DNA from 2 places in the Microtetraspora glauca genome. Region 2 is predicted to be linked to the other one. Evidence: riboswitches for the same ligand, from Rfam matches in the RefSeq annotation. Region 2 holds a riboswitch; the other holds the start of a gene.
What was found. Region 2 has a riboswitch for cobalamin ahead of cobN (cobaltochelatase subunit CobN). Riboswitches for the same ligand answer to the same signal wherever they lie in the genome.
Positions count from the first base shown of each region.

Region 1: it holds a riboswitch for cobalamin, as region 2 does, so the genes downstream of both, AB0I59_RS34550 (ribonucleoside-diphosphate reductase subunit alpha) here and cobN (cobaltochelatase subunit CobN) in region 2, are expected to answer to the same signal.

Region 1 is NZ_JBFALK010000024.1:48,909-56,701, forward strand. Features, by position in the region: gene AB0I59_RS34540 (hypothetical protein) at 1-1,244, shown strand, start outside; gene AB0I59_RS34545 (ribonucleotide-diphosphate reductase subunit beta) at 1,285-2,280, opposite strand; gene AB0I59_RS34550 (ribonucleoside-diphosphate reductase subunit alpha) at 2,346-4,673, opposite strand; cobalamin riboswitch at 4,821-5,055, opposite strand; gene AB0I59_RS34555 (Bug family tripartite tricarboxylate transporter substrate binding protein) at 5,156-6,082, opposite strand; gene AB0I59_RS34560 (FmdB family zinc ribbon protein) at 6,474-6,794, shown strand; gene AB0I59_RS34565 (AmiS/UreI family transporter) at 6,847-7,194, shown strand; gene fmdA (formamidase) at 7,236-7,793, shown strand, end outside.
Region 2 is NZ_JBFALK010000033.1:14,742-22,534, reverse strand. Features, by position in the region: gene AB0I59_RS39080 (precorrin-2 C(20)-methyltransferase) at 1-368, opposite strand, end outside; gene AB0I59_RS39075 (precorrin-8X methylmutase) at 374-1,000, opposite strand; gene AB0I59_RS39070 (ferredoxin-like domain-containing protein) at 997-2,355, opposite strand; cobalamin riboswitch at 2,375-2,576, shown strand; gene cobN (cobaltochelatase subunit CobN) at 2,609-6,220, shown strand; gene AB0I59_RS39060 (hypothetical protein) at 6,217-6,393, opposite strand; partial or broken gene AB0I59_RS39055 (LysR family transcriptional regulator) at 6,374-7,099, opposite strand; gene AB0I59_RS39050 (aspartate aminotransferase family protein) at 7,186-7,793, shown strand, end outside.

The DNA.
Region 1 (7,793 bases), on a different contig from region 2:
ACGACGCGCGCACCAGGGGCGTCCGTTTCCGCGGGTGCGACATCCACAGGTTCAAGGCCGGTCGGGCGGTGATCGACGGCCTGTTCGATCTCGACGGGTCCACGATCAGAGCCGGGGTGCGCCTGGACAACACCCACGTCACCGGGCAGTTCCGGCTGTCCCGCGCGACGATCGGCACCCCCGAGGGCGCCTCGCGCGGCTCGGAGAGCTACCTCACCGACGCGCGGGCGCCGTACACCCCGGAGGAGATGGAGGCGCGGGGGTTCACGCGGAGCCACACGGCACTGTGGGCGGGGGGTCTCACCGTGGACGGCGGGGCGTTCCTGCGCGGTATGCGCAGCACGGGGACGCTGCGCCTGATCGGCGCCCGTTTCAACAGCGGGATCTACCTGCAGCGGTCCGTCATCGCGACCGGCGGAGCGTACGCCGTGCACGCCGACCATCTCCAGGCCACCACGGGCGAGTTCAGCGACGGCTTCACCGCCGAGGGCACCGTACGGCTGCGCGGCGCGCGGTTCTCCGGGGTGCTCTCCTTCGACCGGGCGAAGCTGAAGGCGCCGGAGCGTGTGCTCCACCTGAGCCACATGCAGGTCGACGAGCTCATCCTCACACCTGCCTCGATCGAGGGCGAGATCAACCTCGGCTACTCGCGGATCGGCGTGCTGCTCGACCGGCCCGACTGCTATCCGGGGAACGTCCACCTCAACGAGACGACGTACGAGTCGCTGCGCGGGCCGGCCCGGCTCTCCGACCGGCTGGCCTGGCTGCGGCGCGACCCCGACGGGTACCGGCCGCAGCCGTATGAGCAGCTCGCCGCCTACTGCCGGCGGATCGGGCACGAATCCGAGGCGCGGAGGGTGCTGCTGGCCAAGCAGCGCAGCAGGCGGCGGACGCTCAGGCTTCCGGGAACGATCTGGGGCTGGCTGCTCGACGTCATGGTCGGGTACGGCTACCGCCCCTGGCTGGCGGGGGTGTGGGCGGGCCTGCTGCTCGCCCTGGGCACGGCGGTGTTCTCCGCGCACCACCCGTCGCAGATCGGCCTGGACGAGCGGCGCAGCTTCAACCCCCTTCTCTACACGCTCGACCTGCTGGTGCCGGTGAGCCTGTTCGACCAGCGGGGCGCGTGGGAGCCGGTCGGCTGGACGCAGTGGCTCGCCGGCGGCCTGATCGCCGCCGGCTGGATCCTGGCCACCGCCCTGATCGCCGGCGGCACCCGCGTGCTCAGGCCGTCCGGGCCGTCGTGATCGCCCGCGCCCGGACGGCCGTTCCTCGCCGTCCGGTGGGTCAGAACGCCTCGTCCAGGCTGACGTCGCCCTCCACCGCCACCTGGTAGGCCGAGACCCTCCGCTCGAAGAAGTTGGCCAGCTCCTGCACGTCCTGGAGCTCCATGAAGGCGAACGGATTGGCGGTGCCGTACCGGAGGGGCAGGTCGAGCCGGGCCAACCGCCGGTCGGCCACGTACTCCAGGTACTGGCGCATGCTCTCGGCGCTCATCCCGCGCAGGCCGTCGCCGCACAGGTCGTGGGCGAAGGCGAGCTCGGCCGCGACCGCCTCCTCGATCATGCGGGTGACCTGGGCGCCGAGCTCGTCGTCGAAGAGGTCGGGCTCCTCGGCCCTGACCGTGTCCACGACGCTGAAGGCGAACTCCATGTGCATGGACTCGTCGCGGAACACCCAGTTCGTCCCGGTAGCCAGCCCGCCGAGCAGACCGCGGGAACGCAGCCAGTAGACGTAGGCGAACGCGCCGTAGAAGAACAGTCCCTCGATGCAGGCGGCGAAGCAGATCAGGTTGAGCAGGAATCTGCGCCTGTCGTCCCTGGTCTCCAGCCGGGTCAGACCGTTGATGGAGTCGATCCACCGGAAGCAGAACTCGGCCTTGTCGCGGATCGAGGGGATGTGCTCGACGGCGGCGAACGCCTTGGCCCGCTCGTCAGGGTCGGGCAGGTAGGTGTCGAGGAGCGTGAGGTAGAACTGCACGTGCACGGCCTCCTCGAACAGCTGCCTGCTGAGGTAGAGCCGCGCCTCCGGCGCGTTGATGTGCTGGTACAGGTTGAGCACGAGGTTGTTGGCCACGATGGAGTCCCCCGTGGCGAAGAACGCGACGAGCCGGTTGATCAGGTGTCGCTCCCCCGCGTCCAGCTTGACCAGGTCGGCGAGGTCGGAATGGAGGTCCACCTCCTCCACCGTCCACGTGTTCCTGATCGCCGCGCGGTACCTCTCGTAGAAGTCGGGGTAGCGCATCGGCCTGAGGGTCAGGTCCATCCCGGGGTCGAGCAACATCGTGATCACGCTTTCTGGCGTCGGTACGGCTGGGGGCGGCTGCGGTGCGGGCGCGTACGGGGCGGCTACTGGCACGCGTCGCAGATCTCGGGGTTCTCCAGGGAGCACGCCACGGCCTCCGGATCCGGTACGGCCGGCGCCCCGGTGCCGCGCGCGGCGGGCACGGTGGGCACGGTGGGCACGGTGGTCTGGCTGATCCTGGTCGCCGGGCGGGACCGCAGGTAGTAGGTGGTCTTCAGGCCGGCCCGCCAGGCGTACGCGTACATCGACGAGAGCTTGCCGATCGTCGGCGTCGCCATGAAGAGGTTGAGCGACTGCGCCTGGTCGATGTACGGCTGGCGCGCGGCGGCGAGGTCGATGAGCGCCTTCTGGGGCAGCTCCCAGGCCGTCCGGTAGAGCGTGCGCAGCTCGCCGGGGATGCCGGGGACGTCCTGGATCGAGCCGTCGGCCCGCTTGATGGCGTCCCGCATCTCCTGCGTCCACAGCCCGAGGGCCTGGAGGTCGGCGACGAGATAGCGGTTGACCTGGAGGAACTCACCCGACAGGGTCTCCCGCTTGAACACGTTGGAGACCTGGGGCTCGATGCACTCGTAGCATCCGGCGATCGACGCGATGGTGGCCGTCGGCGCGATCGCGATCATCAGCGAGTTCCGCAGCCCGGTCTCGGCGATCCTCGCGCGCAGGGCCGCCCACTCCCCGCTCCGGCCGGCGCTCCCGGAGTCGCCGACCGCGCCGCCCTGATAGTGGTCGGGGTGCAGCACGCCGCGGGCGGCGCGGGTGTCGTCGTAGGCCGGGTGCCGTCCGCGCTCCACCGCGAGGTCTGCGGAGGTTCCGTACGCCGCGAGGGCGATCTCCTCGGCGATCCGGGTCGACAGGGCGAGCGCCTCCGGCGAGTCGAAGGGCAGCCGCAGGGCGAAGAACACGTCCGCGAGGCCCATCACGCCGAGCCCGATGGGCCGCCATCTCCGGTTGGCCGCCTCGGCCTCGGGCGTCGGGTAGAACCCGAGGTCGATGGTCCGGTCCAGGAACCGTACGGCGGTGCGGACGGTGGCGCGGAGCCGGGCCCAGTCGACGCCGCCGGCCGGGTCGGCGGGGCGGGTGGCTCCGGGGCGGGTGGCTCCGGTGCGGGTGGCGAGATGCGCGGCGAGGTTGATCGAGCCGAGGTTGCAGACGGCGGTCTCGGTGTCGCCGGTCACCTCAAGGATCTCCGTGCAGAGGTTGGAGAGGTGGATGACGTTCTGCGGGAGGGCCGTCTGGTTCGAGGTCCGGTTGGCGGCGTCCTTGAAGGTCATCCAGCCGTTGCCGGTCTGGGCGAGGGTGCGCATCATGCGGCCGTAGAGCGTGCGGGCCGGGATCCGCCGGACCTGGCGGCCTTCGTTCTCGGCGGCCCGGTACGCGGCGTCGAACGCCTCTCCCCACAGGTCGGTCAGCTCCGGGACCTCCTTCGGGTCGAACAGCGACCACATGGCGTCCGCCTCGACCCGGCGCATGAACTCGTCCGGCACCCAGTTGGCCAGGTTGAGGTTGTGCGTGCGGCGGGCGTCCTCGCCGGTGTTGTCGCGCAGTTCCAGGAACTCCTCGATGTCCGCGTGCCAGGTCTCCAGGTAGACGCACGCCGCGCCCTTACGCCGCCCGCCCTGGTTGACCGCCGCGACGGAGGAGTCGAGGGTGCGCAGCCACGGCACGATCCCGTTGGAGTGCCCGTTGGTGCCCCTGATCAGCGAACCCCGGGCGCGGACCCTGGTCCAGGAGACGCCGATGCCGCCCGCGTATTTGGACAGCCTGGCGACCTGGCCGTAGCGCTCGTAGATGCTCTCCAGCTCGTCACGCGGCGAGTCGAGCAGGAAGCAGGAGGAGAGCTGCGGCCGGCGCGCCCCCGAGTTGAACAACGTCGGAGAGCTCGGCAGGTAGGACAGCGTCGACATGAGCCGGTAGAGCTCGGCCGCCTCGGCGACCCCCGAGAGGCCCGACCGGTACGCCAGCCCGCACGCGACACGCAGGAAGAAGTGCTGCGGGCGCTCAAGGACTTTGCGGGTGACCGGGTGGCGCAGCAGGTAGCGGTCGTAGACCGTGCGCAGCCCGAAGTACTCGAACCGCTCGTCCGCCGTGTGATCGACGATCGCGTCCAGTTCGGCGGCGTGCCGCGCGACGAACGCGGCCAGTTCGTCGTGGACCAGGCCCTCCGCGTGGGTCGCGGCCACCGACTGGGAGAAGCCCGAGGAGGCGGAGGAGGCGGGTACGCCGTGCTCCGCCGCCTCGTCGGCGATCAGCGCGGCCAGCAGCCGGGCGGCGGCCTTCGAGTTCTCCGGATCGGTGACGACCCGCGCCGCCGCCTCCTCGATCGCCGCCCACCGGGCCTCGGCCCCCGATTCCGCGATCGTGGCCAGTGTCACGTGATCTCCCCTCCCGAGTCGGAACCCCGTCAGGGCCTCGGGAGGCGGGCGTACGCGTCGGAGCGGGCATGCTCGCGCCGTTGCCGGCGCGTCGCTCGTCGGCGGGCCCTCCCTCGAGGCCCGGACACAACGCGCGCGGACGTCCGGTCCGCGCGCGCGTCGCCGGCAGGTCTTCGGACTCGCGGGCGTGGCGTCGCTCGGGCCGGGTACGGCTCTCGCGCGCCGGACCTACTGGCCGTCGCTTCCCGGGCCGGTGGACGGCCCAGTGCTCGATCTGACGGCGGTCGTTCCCGCTCACCGCTGCGGGGCAGTCCCGGACTCGCACCGGGTTCCCTCTTGCCTCACCCCGGGCGTGGGGTGAACCAGCAACGTGGAGGATCCTACATGTAGTGCCGCCGGACGCAACCACCACAACAAATTGTGCCGATCCGTGGGTATCGGTGCCCGAGCGACGCCTCTCGGCGCGTTCGCGCGAGGGCGGTTCAGAGCAGTCCGAGGTCTCCGAGCACCGCTTTGGTACGGCGCGCCTCGGTGCCCAGCCACTGGCGGAAGTCGTCGCCGTCCAGGTACATCGGCACCCAGCCGTTGGCGCGGCAGGCGTCCGTCCAGCCGGGCAGGTCCGCGATGGAGCGGCACAGGTCGAGCAGCCGCTCCCGCTCCTGGTCGCCCAGCCGGCCGGGGCCGAGGAGCCCGGTCCAGTGCGCGTACTGCATGCGCACGCCGGACTCCATCAGGGTCGGCGCGTCCACGCCGTCCAGCCGCTCCCGTGACGAGACGGCCAGCGGCCGCACCCGTCCGGCTCGGATGTGGGCCGCGAGCTCCCGCCGGCCGCCGAGCCCGGCGACGGCCCTGCCGTCGAGCGTCGCGGCGAGCACGTGGGAGAGGTCGGGGAACGCCGCGTAGTTGAGCGAGCGGGCGTCGATCCCGAGCCCCTGCGCGGTCAGACCGTAGAGCACATGGTCGGGGCCGCCGGTGTCCCGCCCGGCGAGCCGCAGCCGGGCCGGGTCGCGGGCCAGGGCCGCGGCCAGGTCGTCGAAGGTGCGGAACCCGGAATGCGGCCCGGTGACCATCACCACCCACTCGCCGGCGAACCGGGCGAGCGGGGAGGTCCCTTCGATGAGGCCGCCGGATCCGTTCGTCGCCGCGACGGCGACGAGGGTGGAACCGGTGACCATCAGGTCGTCGGAGTCCGCCCTGGCGGCGAACCCCAGGGCGCGTGCCCCGGTGTCCGCCGATCGGGTGCGGATCTCGACCTTCCCGGCCAGTCTCTGGTGCTCGATGAGGGTCTTCAGCTCCCTGGCGAACGGGCCACCCTGGGCCCCCACCTGGGCGGGGACGACCAGGGAGATCGGGGGGCCGCCCCGGGGCCGGTCCGTTCCGCATCCGGCCGACAGAGGGAGCAGGCCCACCCCCAGTGCAAGAAACGCGCGGCGCCGCAAATCGGTACCCCTCCCCCGAGAGCCCCTTGTACCGTCAGAGTACGACCCATCACGGTTAGTGATGAAATGTCGGATCTTGCGGGTCTCTCGCAGGCGGACGGGACCCGCCGCCTTCACCACCCCTTCAACACGAGAAGCGGAAAATCTCGCAAATAAAAGCGCCCGCGGACGGAAATGAACGGCATTCTCCGGGCCATATACACCTCCCGGTGATTCAACGATTATTGACCTCGGATATTACGTCTGACAGCGCAATGGACGATCAGCGGACTTATCTTGACAGATAACACTTTGTATGGGTTGTCTGGTCCTATATGGCCACGCTCGGGTGCGGGGCTGTCCGGCGGTTTCTGAGGTGCCCATGGCGATTTATGAATATCTCTGTCCGGACTGCGGGCCGTTCGACGTGTTCCTTCCGATGGGGACCGCGCCGGAGACCCGTGACTGCTCCGCCTGTGAGGAGCCCGCGCGCCGCCGCTTCTCCGGGCCCCACCTGCGCAGGGTGCATCCGGCGCTGGCCGCGAGCCTGGCCCGGGAGGAGCGCAGCCGGGAGGCGCCCGAGGTCGTCCCGGCGCCGGGCGGTACGTCCGGGAGCGCGCCGGGCGGCGTGCCCGGAAGGCGGGCCTCGGGGCGGCCCGCGCGACCGCCGCACCCGGCACTGGCCCGCCTGCCCCGACCCTGACCCCGGCCACAGTGCCGTTCATGAACGACCTGACGCCGCCAGGGGTCGGACGGTGGAGCGAGGACCATTCTCTCCGCGCCGGGGCGGTTACCTTTTCGTCTTCACCTATCTGTATGTGGGCCTCACCATTCTCGGAGGGTTCGGCACCACGGGAGCCGGGTATTTCTCACTGTTCGTGGCCATCACGGCGCTGGGCTATTCGTACGCGGGCTTCCAGATACTCGGGGACCCGCCGTTCGGCGTCATCTGGCTCTCCTGGCCGTTCCCGTGGTTCTTCTTCCTGTCGCTCGGCCTGAAACGCGAGCACCTCACCAGGTACACGGGATGGGTGGGGGCGATCGAGGGGTGGGTCCCGGGCGTTCGGCGTGGTCGTGTTCGCCGCGTCGTGGCCGCTCACTGATCCGGAGCCGATCCGGCACCGATCCAGAAAGAGGACGTCTCATGCCGAAAGTCGTGTTCAGCATCGACCAGTCGAAGTCCATGCGCGAGCAGGCCGTACCAGGGCACAACCGCTGGCACCCCGACATCCCCGCGGTCGCCACCGTCCGGCCCGGGGACGAGTTCCGCGTCGAATGCCGGGACTGGACCGACTGCCAGGTCGGCAACAACGACTCCGCCAACGACGTGCGGGACATCGACCTGACCCAGGTGCACATGCTGAGCGGGCCCTTCGCGGTCGAGGGGGCGGAGCCAGGCGACCTCCTGGTCGTCGACATCCTCGACATCGGCCCTATCCCGTGTCCCGAGCGGACCGGCGACGTCCCGGGGCAGGGCTGGGGGTACACCGGCATCTTCGCGAAGGCGAACGGCGGCGGGTTCCTGACCGACTACTATCCCGACGCGTACAAGGCGATCTGGGACTTCCACGGCGTCCAGGCGACGTCCCGGCACGTGCCCGGCGTCCGGTACACCGGGATCACCCATCCCGGCCTGTTCGCCACAGCGCCGTCGGCGGAGTTGCTCACGGGCTGGAACCGGCGGGAGAAGGCGCTCATCGAC
Region 2 (7,793 bases):
TTGTGCATGTGCATGTACGAGCCGTAGAAGAGGGGGTCGCCCTCGCACAGCACGACCACGTCCCGCCCCGCGTCCAGATGCGCGGCGAGGCGGGCGGCGCACTCGACGTAGAAGTCGTCCAGCGCGCCCTGGTATCCCCCGGGATGGTCGGTGGTCTCGGTGGTGACCGGATAGATCAGCGCTTCTTCGATCTGGTCGCCCCGCAGGTACGGCAGGGCCACCGACCTGGCGATGCTGCGCCCGTGCCTGGCGCTGTGGTAGGCGATCACGTCGGCCGCGCCGAGGAGCCGCGCCGCCTTCACGGTCACGAGTTCCGGGTCACCGGGCCCCAGCCCCACCCCGTACAGGTGGCCGGACTCTCCGCTCATCCCGTTCACTCCTCCTCGCTCGCGATCGCGTTGACGGCGGCCGCGGCCATCGCGCTGCCGCCCCTGCGCCCGTGGACCACCAGGTGGTCCAGGCCGGACGGATGCTCGGCCAGGGCCAGCTTGGACTCGGCGGCCCCGATGAAACCGACCGGGACACCGAGCACGGCCGCCGGGCGGCCCGCCCCCTCCTCGACCAGCTCGAGCAGGCGGAACAGCGCGGTCGGCGCGTTGCCGATCGCGACCACCGCGTTGTCGAGCCGGTCGCGCCACAACTCCAGCGCCGCGGCGCTGCGGGTGGTGCCCAGCCGTTCCGCCAGCTCGGGAACCCGCGGGTCGCCGAGCGTGCAGAGCACCTCGTTGTCCGCCGGAAGGCGGCGCCTGGTCACGCCGGAGGCCACCATCATGGCGTCGCACAGCACGGGCGCGCCGTTCCGCAGCGCCTCGCGCGCCGCCGTCACGACCCCGGGCGACCAGGCGAGGTCGTTCACCAGGTCGACCATGCCGCAGGCGTGCACCATGCGGACGGCGACCTGGGCGACGCCCGGCGGCATGCCGCTCAGGTCGGTCTCGGCGCGGATGGTGGCGAAGGACCGGCGGTAGATCTCCGCCCCGTCCCGGATGTAGTCGATCACGTTCCCTCTCTGGTCGCCGCGACGGCGGCGCTCGTCTGCTCGGCGTCGGCGAACGTACGGCTGACGCCGTCCAGCTCGACGCGGTACCCGTCCTCGGTGGCGATCACGTCCACGACCCGGCCGCGCGGCCGTCCGCACCGCCGCTCGCAGCCCGCCCAGTGCACGGGAAGCAGGTCCCCCTTACCGGTCGGTGAGCGTACGGCATCGCCCGAGAGGTCCGCACTCCCCCCGGCGCCGACGTCGGTGTGGACGTGGGTGTGGACGTGGGTGTGGACGTCGGCGAGTGCCTTGGCGCATCCGGGGCGGCCGGTGCAGGCGGTCAGGCCGAGCCACGGCGACGCGGGGTCGCCGACCAGGCCCGCGTCCGTGAGCGATGCCCGCAGCTCGCCGACCGCAGGCGGCGGCAGATCGGGTACGACGATCGCCCGCCAGGGCGTCACCCGCACCTCTCCCCCGCCGTTCTCGGCCGCCCGGGCGAGCGCCTCCACCTGGGCCGCCGTGAGCCGCCCGAGCGGAGCGAGGACCATGAGGGCGCACCTCCCGTCCCGCTGCGCGACCGTTCCGACCATGCCGGCCGTCCCCGTGGCCCGAGCCGCCGCCGCACCCGCCGGCCGTACGGCGGAGGCGGACAGGCGGAGACGCGGCTCCGCGCTCGCGGCGCGGGCCGCGACCCGGGCGGGACCGTCGGCGATCTCGGCGAGCCGCCACGCGCCCGACCCCTGTTCCGCGCGTTCGGCCAGGAACGCCTCCGCGACGGCGAGCAGGCCCGCGACCGCGGAACCGGCGGGCACGCGCAACCCGCGGTCGGCACCGGCGAGCAGCAACGCCACGTCCGGCACGTCCGGCAGCAGCGTGACGTCGGCGCCGAGGACCGGCATGTCGCCGGACCCGTCGTCGAGGGCGAACAGGAACCGTCCGGGCAGGTCGGCGAGCATGGGCCGGGCGCACAGCTCGCGGTCCAGCTCGGCCACCAGAGGGCGCACGTCGAGCCTGCTCTCCGGTCCGCGACCGGCCAGGGGCGAGGCCACGATGTTGCGCACCCGCTCGTGCGTGGCCGAGGGCAGCAGGCCGGCCGCGGCCATCCGCGCGGCGAAGTCCGGCGCCCCGGAAGGCCCCTGGTCCCCGGCCCGGACTTCCCGGAGGCCGCGCACCTGGAGGTTGGCCCGGGAGGTCAGCTCGATCACGCCGGACCCGAGCTCGCGGGCGGCGGCGGCGACCACGCGGAGCTGGTGCGCCGTGACCGCGCCGCCGGGGATGCGGATCCGTGCCAGGCCGCCGTCGGCGGCGGCGTGCACCTGAAGGGCTCCGGGGCACGCGTCGGACCGCGACCGTCCGGAAAGGTCACCGATGAACACGCTGAGGATGGTAACGCCCCGTTTCCCAGCGGATGTCGGCCTGGCATAGTGTGATCCCAGGCGACGGCACAGGGAGGAAGCCGGTGTGAAACCGGCGCGGTCCCGCCACTGTAACCGGGGAGCGACCCCCACCGAAGGCCACTGTCCGGCGACGGACGGGAAGGCCGGGGTGAGCATCGATCCGGGAGCCAGGAGACTCCTGCCGTCGTGACGACCACGACCCGGGGCGAGGACCCCGAGGGAGGACTTTCTCGTGCGCTCTGTGCCGTCTCCTGGCATCCTCCTGCTGTCGACCTCCGACACCGACCTGCTCAGTGCCCGGGAGAGCGGGGCGGGCTACCGGCTGGGCAACCCGGCCAGGCTCACGGTCCCGGACCTGCCCGCCCTGGTGGAGGGCGCCGACCTCGTCCTCGTACGGCTCCTCGGCGGGCGCCGGGCCTGGGAGGACGGGCTGGACGCGCTGCTCGCCGGCCCCCGGCCGGTCGTGGTGCTCGGCGGCGAGCAGGCGCCCGACGCCGAGCTGATGGAGCTGTCCACGGTGCCGGGCGGGGTGTGCGCCGAGGCGCACGCGTACCTCGCGCACGGCGGCCCGGCGAACCTGGCCCAGCTGCACGCCTTCCTCTCCGACACGGTGCTGCTCACCGGGAACGGCTTCGCTCCGCCCGAGCCGCTGCCCACGTGGGGACCCCTGGAGCGTGTCGCCCGGCGCGCGGACGGACCGGTCATCGGCGTGCTCTACTACCGCGCCCACCATGTCGCCGGGAACACCGCGTTCGTCGAGACGCTGTGCCGGGCCGTCGAGGACGCGGGCGGGCAGGCGGTGCCCGTCTACTGCGGTTCGCTGCGCACCGCCGAGCCCGAGCTGCTGGCCACCCTGCGGCGCGTGGACGCCCTGGTCGTCACCGTGCTCGCGGCGGGCGGCACCCGTCCGGCGACCGCGTCGGCCGGAGGCGACGACGCGGCGTGGGACGTCGGCGCGCTCGCGGAGCTCGACGTGCCGATCCTGCAGGGCCTGTGCCTGACCACGGGACGTGACGCGTGGCGCGAGGACGACGACGGCCTGTCCCCGCTCGACGCCGCGTCCCAGGTGGCGATCCCGGAGTTCGACGGGCGGATCATCACCGTGCCGTTCTCGTTCAAGGAGGTCGACGGCGACGGCCTGACCGTCTACGCGGCCGATCCCGAGCGTGCGGCGCGGGTCGCCGGCATCGCGGTACGGCACGGCCTGCTGCGGCACGTCCCGGCGCCGGAGCGTCGGATCGCGGTGATGCTGTCCGCCTATCCGACGAAGCACTCGCGGATCGGCAACGCGGTCGGCCTCGACACCCCCGCCAGCGTGGTCCGGCTGCTCGCGGCCATGAAGGAGACGGGCTACGACCTCGGAGCGGGCTTCCCCGGTGTGGCGGAGCAGGACGGCGACGCGCTGATCCACGCGCTCATCGCGGCGGGCGGTCAGGACCAGGACTGGCTCACCGAGGAGCAGCTGGCGGCCAACCCGGTGCGGATCCCGGCCGCGCGGTACCGCGCCTGGTTCGAGACACTGCCCGCGGACCTGCGCGCGGACGTCGAGGGCCACTGGGGGCCGCCGCCCGGCGAGCTGTTCGTCGACCGGTCCCGCGACCCCGCCGGGGAGATCGTGCTGGCCGCCCTGCGCGCGGGGAACCTCGTGGTGATGGTGCAGCCGCCGCGCGGGTTCGGGGAGAACCCGATCGCGATCTACCACGACCCCGACATGCCGCCGAGCCATCACTACCTGGCCGCCTACCGGTGGCTGGCCGACGAGTTCGGCGCGCACGCGATCGTGCACGTCGGAAAGCACGGCAACCTGGAGTGGCTGCCCGGCAAGTCCGCGGGGATGTCGGCGTCCTGCGGGCCCGACGCGGCACTCGGCGACCTCCCGCTGGTCTATCCGTTCCTGGTGAACGATCCGGGCGAGGGAACCCAGGCCAAGCGGCGGGCGCACGCCGTACTGGTCGATCACCTGGTGCCGCCGATGGCCCGCGCGGAGACGTACGGCGACATCGCCAGGCTGGAGCAGCTGCTGGACGAGCACGCCTCGATCGCGGCCATGGACCCGGCCAAGCTTCCCGCGATCCGAGCGCAGATCTGGACGCTGATCCAGGCCGCCCGGCTCGATCACGACCTGGGCATCGCCGACCGGCCGCACGACACCGAGTTCGACGACTTCCTGTTGCACGTGGACGGCTGGTTGTGCGAGGTCAAGGACGCCCAGATCCGCGACGGCCTGCACGTGCTCGGCGTCGCCCCCGAGGGGAAGGTCCGGGTGGACCTCGTCCTGGCCATGCTGCGGGCCCGCCAGATCTGGGCCGGTCAGGAGGCGCTGCCCGGCCTGCGTGAGGCTCTCGGCCTGGCGGAGGACGGCGCCGCCTCCCGCGTGACCGTGGACGAGGCCGAGGCCCTGGCCCGCGCCCTCGTCGAGGGCATGGAGGAGCACGGCTGGGAGCCGTCCGCCGTCCGTCCCGTGACCACCTCCGTCCTCGGCGCCTCCGAGGTCGCGGCGGCCGTGGAGCGGATCCTCGGGTTCGCGGCGGAGGAGATCGTGCCCCGGCTCGCCCGGACCACGGACGAGATCGGCGCGCTGCTCCACGCGCTCGACGGCGGCTACGTCCCGGCGGGGCCGAGCGGCTCGCCGCTGCGCGGGCTGGTCAACGTGCTGCCGACCGGGCGGAACTTCTACTCCGTCGACCCGAGGGCGGTGCCGAGCCGGCTGGCCTGGGAGACCGGGCAGGCGATGGCTGACTCGCTGCTCGACAGGTACCGGAGCGACACCGGCGAGTGGCCGCGTTCCGTCGGCCTGTCCGTCTGGGGCACCAGCGCCATGCGCACCTCGGGTGACGACGTGGCCGAGGTGCTCGCGCTCCTCGGCGTACGACCGGTCTGGGACGAGGCGTCCCGGAGGGTCGGCGGCCTCGAACCGATCCCGCTGCCCGAGCTCGGCAGGCCGCGCGTCGACGTGACCGTACGCGTCAGCGGGTTCTTCAGGGACGCGTTCCCCCATGTCGTCACGATGCTGGACGACGCGGTACGACTGGTGGCGGGCCTGGACGAAACCGCCGAGGACAACTACGTACGTGCGCACGCCGAGGCCGACCGCGCGGCCCACGGCGACGAGCGGCGCGCCACGCTGCGGATCTTCGGCTCCCGGCCGGGCGCGTACGGCGCCGGTCTGCTCCCGCTCATCGACAGCCGCAACTGGCGCGACGACGCCGACCTGGCCGAGGTGTACGCCGTGTGGGGCGGCTACGCCTACGGTCGCGACCTCGACGGGGTGCCCGCCCGGCAGGACATGGAGAGCGCGTACCGGCGGATCGCGGTGGCCGCCAAGAACATCGACACCCGCGAGCACGACATCGCCGACTCCGACGACTACTTCCAGTACCACGGCGGGATGATCGCCACCGTACGCGCCCTGACCGGCCGGGCGCCCGCCGCGTACGTGGGAGACAGCACCCGCCCGGACGCGGTCCGCACCAGGACCCTGCACGAGGAGACCGCGCGGGTCTTCCGCGCCCGGGTGGTCAATCCCAACTGGCTGGCGGCGATGCGCCGCCACGGCTACAAGGGCGCGTTCGAGCTGGCCGCCACCGTGGACTACCTGTTCGGGTACGACGCGACGACCGGTGTGGTGGCCGACTGGATGTATGACCGGCTGGCCGCCGCGTACGTCCTCGACCCGGAGAACCGGGCGTTCATGACCGAGTCGAACCCGTGGGCCCTGCACGGCATCGCCGAGCGCCTGCTCGAAGCGGCCGACCGCGAGATGTGGCAGCACCCCGACCCGGAGGTCCTGGACGCGCTGCGCGAGGTCTACCTCACGGTGGAGGGCGACCTGGAGGATCGTTAGGTCCTGTCCGGGCCGCGCCGCAGGACGTCGAGGACGACGTTGACGGCAGGGCGGGAGTTCTTCCTGATGGCGGCGGTGATGTTGCGTTCGACCGGGAACCTCAGCGACCGCGTCAGCACCCGGTAGCGCCGCGAGTCCGGGCAGGAGGGCGATGGAGTGTCCGGCTTCCACATGCTGCAGCGTGATCATGTAGTTGTTGAACCGGCACACCACCCGGGGCTCGAAACCCGCCTGGCGGCAGAGCCTGGTCGCGAGGTTCGACAGATAGGAGCCGGGCATGTCGAAGGCCCAGTCCTCGTCTGCGCACGCGGTGATGTCCACCGACTCCCTGGCCGCCGCGGGATGGTCGGGCGGCAGGACCAGGACGACGGGATCGGTGGCCAGGGGGATGATGTCGATGTCCGGGTCGATGGGCGACTCCACATAGTCCGTGGTCGTGATGATGATGTCCACGTCGCCGCCGCGCAGCGCGCCCATGCTCGCGTGCGGTTCGAGTTCGTGGAGTTCGACGTCGATGTGCGGATGAGAGCCCGCGAGCCGGGTCACGGCCGGGACGGCGAGAGAGTGGATCGCGCTCTGGAAGGCCGCGAGCCGCACCACCCCCACCGGCTCCTGCGCCAGGCCGCGCAGCTCGGCCTCGACCGCCGCCATCTGGTCGAGGATGACCCTGGCCCGCCGCGCCAGGATGAGACCGGCCGGCGTCAGCCTGACGCGGCGCCCCGTGCGTTCGAGCAGCCGCGCGCGCGTTTCGGCCTCGAGCACGGAAAGCTGCTGGGAGACGCTCGACGGGCTCGTGTTGACGGCCTGGGCCACGGCCCGGATGGTGCCCAGCGTGTCCAGCTGGCTCAGCAACCGCAACCGCCAGGGGTTCAGGGTCATGCCCGACATCCTTGTGCAGCATTGCTTCACAGTGAAGCCAGATTTGTGAGATGGACATGATGCTCGCGCGTTCATATCGTCGCCGCATGGCCAGCTCGATCAATACCCCACCGTCAAGCGCCGACGTCACCGCGAAGTTCTGGGACGACGCCGACCGGCATCTCGTCCGCTATTCCGGCGCCGGCCGGTTCACCCGCGAGATCATCGACCACGCGGCCGGGAGCTTCCTGTTCACGGAGGACGGCCGGAGGATCCTCGACTTCACGTCCGGGCAGATGAGCTCGATCCTGGGCCATTCGCATCCCGAGATCGTGGCCACGGTGAAGCGGCAGATCTCCTCACTCGACCACCTGTACAGCGGGATGCTGAGCCGACCCGTCGTCGATCTCGCCCGGAGGCTGGCCGGCACCCTGCCCGCCCAGCTGGAGAAGGCGCTGCTGCTGACGACCGGCGCCGAGTCCAACGAGGCGGCCATCCGGATGGCCAAGCTCGTCACCGGAAAGCACGAGATCGTGTCCTTCGCCCGGTCCTGGCACGGCATGACGCAGGCCGCCGCGAACGCCACCTACAGTTCCGGCCGCAAGGGATACGGCCCCACCGCTCCCGGCAACTTCGCCATCCCCACGCCCAACCCGTACCGGCCCGACTTCACGACGCCGGACGGTGAGCTGGACTGGCGGCGGCAGCTGGACTT